Regions from separate parts of the Exiguobacterium sp. s127 genome, predicted to be linked through region 3. Evidence: riboswitches for the same ligand, from Rfam matches in the RefSeq annotation. Region 3 holds a riboswitch; each other region holds the start of a gene.
What was found. A riboswitch is a leader RNA that binds a small molecule or an ion and turns the genes downstream of it on or off. The one in region 3 is predicted to bind S-adenosylmethionine.
Positions count from the first base shown of each region.

Region 1: another riboswitch for S-adenosylmethionine. It lies ahead of KNP98_RS00500 (methionine ABC transporter ATP-binding protein); the one in region 3 lies ahead of mtnK (S-methyl-5-thioribose kinase).
Region 2: another riboswitch for S-adenosylmethionine. It lies ahead of KNP98_RS07440 (LLM class flavin-dependent oxidoreductase); the one in region 3 lies ahead of mtnK (S-methyl-5-thioribose kinase).

Region 1 covers NZ_JACSMO010000001.1:108,883-111,147, reverse strand. The annotation lists gene KNP98_RS00505 (aminotransferase class I/II-fold pyridoxal phosphate-dependent enzyme) at 1-687, shown strand, start outside; SAM riboswitch class I at 750-856, shown strand; gene KNP98_RS00500 (methionine ABC transporter ATP-binding protein) at 940-1,953, shown strand; gene KNP98_RS00495 (methionine ABC transporter permease) at 1,943-2,265, shown strand, end outside.
Region 2 covers NZ_JACSMO010000004.1:157,857-160,121, reverse strand. The annotation lists gene KNP98_RS07450 (DUF2325 domain-containing protein) at 1-101, shown strand, start outside; gene KNP98_RS07445 (DUF975 family protein) at 169-843, shown strand; SAM riboswitch class I at 1,034-1,138, shown strand; gene KNP98_RS07440 (LLM class flavin-dependent oxidoreductase) at 1,211-2,265, shown strand, end outside.
Region 3 covers NZ_JACSMO010000006.1:14,041-16,305, forward strand. The annotation lists gene mtnK (S-methyl-5-thioribose kinase) at 1-1,071, opposite strand, end outside; SAM riboswitch class I at 1,148-1,250, opposite strand; SAM riboswitch class I at 1,455-1,556, shown strand; gene KNP98_RS09370 (2,3-diketo-5-methylthiopentyl-1-phosphate enolase) at 1,637-2,265, shown strand, end outside.

The DNA of each region.
Region 1 (2,265 bases), on a different contig from region 3:
CGAGCCCGGATGTTGTTCCTCAACTATCCGAGTAATCCGACCGGTGCGACAGCGACGGCAGCGGCTTTTGAACAAACGGTCGCGTTCGCTGATGCACATGACATTTGCGTCGTCCATGACTTAGCGTACGGCGGGATCAGTTTCGATGGTCCGACGCGGAGTTTCCTCCAGACGGAAGGCGCTAAGCATGTCGGGATTGAGTTGTTTTCACTCTCTAAACGGTTCAACATGTCCGGCTTCCGGATTGCCTTTGCAATCGGTAATCCGTCCGTCATCGCGAGCATCGAAACATACCAGGAACACCTTTACGTCAGTGCCTTCACACCGATCCAGCATGCAGCGACGGTCGCACTTTCAAGCGATCAGACATGTGTCCGTGAACTGAGCGCCTTGTATGAGACGCGACGCGATGCGTTGTTCGGTGCATTAAACGAAATCGGCTGGGACGGACCGGTTCCCGGCGGTTCGTTCTTCGTCTGGCTCCCTGTTCCGTCCGGCTTCACGTCCCAAAGCTTCACCGATCACCTGCTCGACGAAGCGCATGTCGCCGTGACACCGGGTCATTTCTTTGGTACATACGGTGAAGGTTACGTCCGGATCAGTCTGATTGCCGATGTCGACCGACTCGTCGAGGCTGTCAAGCGAATCGGGACCCTTCAGCTCTTCCAAACCGCCGTTGCCGAATAATTCTGAAAAAACGTTTGACAGATGGGAATCATTTCCGTTAAAGTAAATCCCAACAGCATAGCTACTTATCGAGAGCGACCGAGGGATTAGGCCCAACGACGTCCGGCAACCACCAGTAATGGAACGGTGCCACATCCTACAGAACTTCTTTTGTTCTGAGAGATAAGTTACGAAATTCTACACTTCGTCGCTTTTTTCTGGTTGCTCTCTAACTGGAAAAAAGCGATTTTTTTGTATCGGGAGGGAAACATCATGATTGAGTTCGCACACATCACAAAACAATTCGTCCGTGACCGCACACCGATTTTTGCATTAAACGATGTCAACTTAACGATTGAACAAGGGGAAATATTCGGCATCATCGGTGAATCCGGCGCCGGAAAAAGTACACTCTTACGGTTGATTAACGGGCTCGAGACACCGACGAGCGGTACGGTCATAGTAGACGGAGCCAATCTATCACGTGTCTCCAAAACGTCTCTCCGCAAACTCCGTCTCCGGGTCGGTATGATCTTTCAACACTTTCAACTGATTCAGTCCCGCACCGTTGCCGACAATATCGAGTTCGCCTTAAAGGCTGCCGGTGTCAAACGGCGTGAGTTCCCGAAACGGATTCAAGAATTAACGGCACTCGTCGGACTCGAAGGATTCGAGACGAACTATCCGAGCCAACTCAGTGGTGGACAAAAACAACGCGTCGGCATCGCACGAGCGCTCGCCAACAATCCAAACATCTTACTCTGTGACGAAGCGACATCAGCGCTCGATCCCGTGACGACGCTCCAGATTCTCGATTTACTGAAAGATTTGAACGCCCGGCTCGGTTTGACGATCATCCTCATCACCCACGAAATCGACGTCGTCAAACAAATTTGTCACCGCGTTGCCGTCATGGCGCACGGTGAAGTCGTCGAAGTCGCTTCGACTTACGCCATATTTAGTCAAGCCGAACATCCGGTCACAAAACATTACGTCGATACGGCACTCCAAATCGAGTTACCGGAACGGATTTTACGGACGACACCCGGCAAAGTCATTCGACTTCAGTTCACGGGTGAAAAAACAGGTGAGAGTACCTTATCTGAAGCCATCAAACAATTCGATATCGCAGTCAGCATCCTGCATGGGAAGGTCGACTACATTCAGGACGTCGCGTTTGGCGTCTTAATCGTCAGTTTGACGGGACCGACACTGCACGTGAATCGTGCCTTAACCTGGCTCGAGGGACAGTTGCACGCAATCGAGGTGATTCAAGATGTCGCTTGACCGGTTTACGACAATGCTTCCCGACTTAACGAAAGCACTCGGAGAGACGGCCTTCATGGTTGGCATTTCACTCGCCTTCGCCATCATCATCGGAATTCCACTCGGGATTTTATTATTCATCACCGACCGCGGACTCTTTTTCCAAAACGTCTTCATTCGAACGACGTTGGACTTCGCCATCAACATCGTCCGCTCGTTACCATTCATCATCCTACTCGTTGCTTTGATTCCATTGACGCAACTCATCACGAAGACGACGATCGGTCCCGCTGCCGCCTCGGTCAGCTTGAGCGTCGCCGCGATTCCGTTTCT
Region 2 (2,265 bases), on a different contig from region 3:
TTGCGATTGAACGACTCGATGGACGACGCTCTTTGTATACGGCGTGCCAGCAACAACTTGAAAAAGCAATGGTCCAACGTTTACTAAAAGACGAGCGTTAAAAAGTGAAACCTCCTCAAAAATAAACCGTAAAGAAAGGTAGCACTTATTTTTGAGGAGGATCTTTCGATGTCAAAACAATTAAAATTAGCAGCGCGCGAGTCGTTGCAGGGACGATGGGGCTTCATGGCATTAATGATGTTGTTGTTCTTAATCATTCAAGGCGTTCCGAACGGATTTGCGTCCTCACCCGAAGAGGATTTCCAATTTATCGACTTGATTGGTATGCTCTTGACGGTGTTGACCTTACCGGTTGCAATGGGATGGTCATGGCTCGCCCTATCTGTCGCCCGAGACGAGCAGACGAAAGTCGCCGATTTGTTTGAGCCGTACAAAATGTTCTTGAAAGCCATTGGAGTGTCAATCGTCCAAACCTTTTTCTTAGGGCTATGGTTCTTACTTTTCATCATTCCAGGAATCATTAAGTCATTCTCTTACATGTTGACGTATTACATCATTCGGGACGAACCATCGATTGGCATCCTTGATGCCATTACACGTTCACGCCAAATGATGGATGGACACAAAAAAGAGGCGTTTTTCCTCGTCCTTTCGTTCATCGGTTGGTTCTTGCTCGGAATTGTTACGATCGGAATCGGTTTCCTCTGGATTGGCCCGTACTTCAGCGTCACAATCGCGAAGTTCTACGATCGCGTGCGTGGGGAAGAAGTTTCGACGACTGGTCACCGGACAGCCATGATGGATGCAAATCACAATGACTCACCGTTCGTATCACCAGAATGAATTGATTTTGAACAGCACCATACAAAGCAGGGATTGCCATCTTAAACCGATGTGCAATTCCTGTTTTTAGCTTCTAGACAAAGAAGTATCAAGAAACAGAGTGATTTTCCAAATGTTTTTTAATTCCGATAGGAAAAGAAGGTTTAAAGGTTGCTTTACTCTGCTAAAAGATGTACGCTAATTTCAATTATTCTTATCACGAGAAGTCGAGGGACTGGCCCGACGACACTTCAGCAACCCCGCATGAGCGGAAGGTGCTACTTCCAAGAGGAATTTATTCCTTTGAAGATAAGAGCCGACAGTAGATATTCGTCGCTCTTTTCTAAACGAAAAGAGCGATTTTTTATGCAAAAAGGGGGCACAGGGGATGGAATACGGATTTTGGTTACCAATCTTCGGGGGTTGGTTACGAAACGTCGAGGAGGAACAAATGCCAGCGACATTCGATTATGCGAAACAAGTCGCACAGACGGCAGAACGGATTGGCTTTTCTACGACATTGATTGCAGAATTGAACTTAAACGACATTAAAGGAATAGCCGAACCGAGTCTTGAGGCGTGGACGACGGCAGCGGCGATTGCGGCGACAACGGAACGGTTGGAAATCATGACAGCCGTCCGGCCCGGTTTTCATAATCCGGCGACGACAGCAAAAATGGCGGCGAACCTCGATCAGTTGAGTAACGGACGTTTTACGCTCAACGTCGTCTCGGCCTGGTGGGAGGAAGAAGCCCGTCAATACAATGGGATTTTTACAGCCCATGACGAACGATATGCCCGGACGGAAGAATTCGTGACGGTCATGAAAGGATTATGGGCGGACGCATCACCCTATAGTTTTGATGGGGCGTACTATCAGCTGGAACGGGCAGAGCTTCACCCGAAACCCGTTCAGCGTCCCGGAATCAAGCTCTACGCTGGTGGTGAGAGTGAGACGGGGAAACAGACGATCGTCAATCACTGTGATGCCTATGTCATGCATGGAGGAACGGTCGATGAAGTCGCGACGAAAATTACGGATATGAAAACCCGCCGCGCGGCGACCGGGAAGCAGCCGCTTGCGAGTTTCGGACTGGCGGCCTACATCATCTGTCGCGAGACGGAAGAAGCGGCGCTCGAAGAATGGCACCGGATTACGAACGTTAAAGAAGACGGTGCCGGATATGCCGGGTATGACGACTTCGTCAGTAAATCGCAACTCGAACAACAGGTCAAACGAAATGACTATTCGGTCTCAAACCGGGGACTGCGTCCGAACTTGATTGGGACGCCGGATCAAATCGCAGAACGGATTCTTGAATTTGAAGCAGTCGGCGTGACATTGCTCTTGCTTCAATTTTCTCCGCAACTCGAAGAAATGGAACGCTTTGCCCGCGAGGTCATGCCACGCGTCGAAGCGAAACGAAAGGTAGGTCAACTAAA
Region 3 (2,265 bases):
ATGACGTTTCCGTTCAAGGCGCGTCGCAGCATCCGGAATTTGTTCCAAATCAGCGACCGGTGCCAAACCAATCGTCCGCCGGATCAGTTCACAACCGGCGAAACCGAGCGCGTCTTGGAGAATTGTACTGAGGACATCATCGACAAGCCCGGGTACCGTCCGGAACGGTTCGACGGCTTCCCGTTCCCAAAGTGCCGTGAACGTCGAAGCAAACGTCAGCCAGAACGTATCGATATCCTTCACCCGCGTCTCCCGCAACTCAGCATAGTTCGGATACGCCGCAAAGCAGAGGTGGGCAATGAACTGACCGACATCAAACCCGAACGGTCCGTAAAAAGCGAACTCCGGATCGATGATTTTCGTTTCGCCCGCCGAAGCAAAAATGCTTCCTGTATGTAAATCCCCGTGTAATAAGGCTTCCCCTTTCGTGATGAACAACGTTTCGAGCTTCGCCACTTCCCGCTTCAGTTTTTCGTCCTGCCAGAGCTGCTGTACGTCTGTTTCCAAGCCGCTCTCGATATTGTTTGTTTCCGCGTCGTAAAACGGATCCGTAAAGATTAACTTTTCCGTGATGTCGCATAAATCCGGGTTGTAATAGTCACGTGCGACCTGCTTTTTTCCGACTGGACCGAGCGCAAAATCTGACGTGAAAAATAACGTCCGCGCCAAGTAAGAACCGACATGCTCAGCAAGGAGCGGGTAGGTTTCGCCTGCGAGCAATCCCGTCCGAACGATTTGCAGGTGCGACAAGTCCTCCATCACTGTATACGCTTCTTCATGACTCGCATGAAAGACCCGTGGAACGAATGGCGTCGCGTATTTTGCGAATTCCTTCAGTGCCAACTGTTCGATCCAGGCCCGCTCGAGTGACAAGGGCCAGCTTTCCCCGACGACTTTTGCATAAGGTAATGCCTGCTTCAAGATCAAACGTTCTTTCCCTGCCTGAATCCGGAAGACTAAGTTCAAGTTCCCGTCGCCGATTTCTTCTGCCGTCGCTTCTTCCTGTCCGATCAGTCCGAGTTCCCGGACACGTTTAATGGCGTCTTGTTCTGTAAATGCTTGATATGCCATCTTGCTTCCCCCTTCATTTCTACACAAAAAAACGCCGCTTTTCGTCATAGAAAAGAGGCGCGGGGTATCATCCGTCCTCTTATCTCTCAGACGAATGTCTGTTGGATGTAGCACCGTGCCGGATGGTCGGTTGCTGCGGCGTCTTCGGGCCAATTCCCTCTGCCAACTCACGATAAGAGTCATATGTGGTTGTTGTGTTCGATGTTGATTCGAATATTACGCCCGTCTTAAATCATCTGTCAATTCCAATTTTTAGTGAAAAACCATTTAAAAGACCGCCATCTATAGAAGCGGATTTCAAAAAAAATAAATTTTCAAAAAATTATTTGACATCACGTCCATCTCATGTAAAAATTGCAATTAGATTTCACAATTTCATCCAATTCTTATCAAGAGCAGACGGAGGGACGAGCCCTATGATGTCGCAGCAACCGACCAGTTGGCACGGTGCTAATTCTTGCAGCTAACACGCTGACAGATAAGAGTCCACGCGCAATTTTTCATGGTCTCTTGTCATTGACGAGGGACCATTTTTGTATTTTTTAACAAGGGAGAGACGACAATCATGGCGTACATTACCGCAACTTACCAACTCGGCGTGACCGATCAGTTACCAAAACGGGCAGAGCAAATCGCCCTCGGTCTGACGGTCGGCTCATGGACCGATTTGAATCACTTGGAACAACAACAGCTTGAATCCTTTAAAGGACAAGTCGTCCATACGGAAGAACACGACGGAAAAGGGTATGTCACGATCCGTTATCCGGAACACAACGTCTCACGAGACTTTTCGGCGATTTTGACGACCGTCTTCGGCAAGCTGTCACTCGACGGTCAAATCAAACTGACGGATCTTCAGCTTCCCGCTTCGTTCACACCGGATTTCCCCGGTGCTAAATTCGGCATCGAGGGCGTCCGCCAATTGATCCAAGTCCATGATCGCCCCCTGTTGATGAGCATCTTCAAAGGCGTCATCGGACGGGATCTCGTTTTTTTACGGGAACAACTGGAAGCCCAGCTCGCCGGCGGGATTGATCTCGTCAAGGATGACGAAATCTTATACGACAATCCGCTGACACCGGCACTCGACCGGGCGCGGATTGGACGGGAAGTCCTCGATGCACACTATGAACGGACCGGTAAACGGGCCCTTTATGCGATTACATTGAGTGGTCCGGTCTTCCGCTTGAAAGA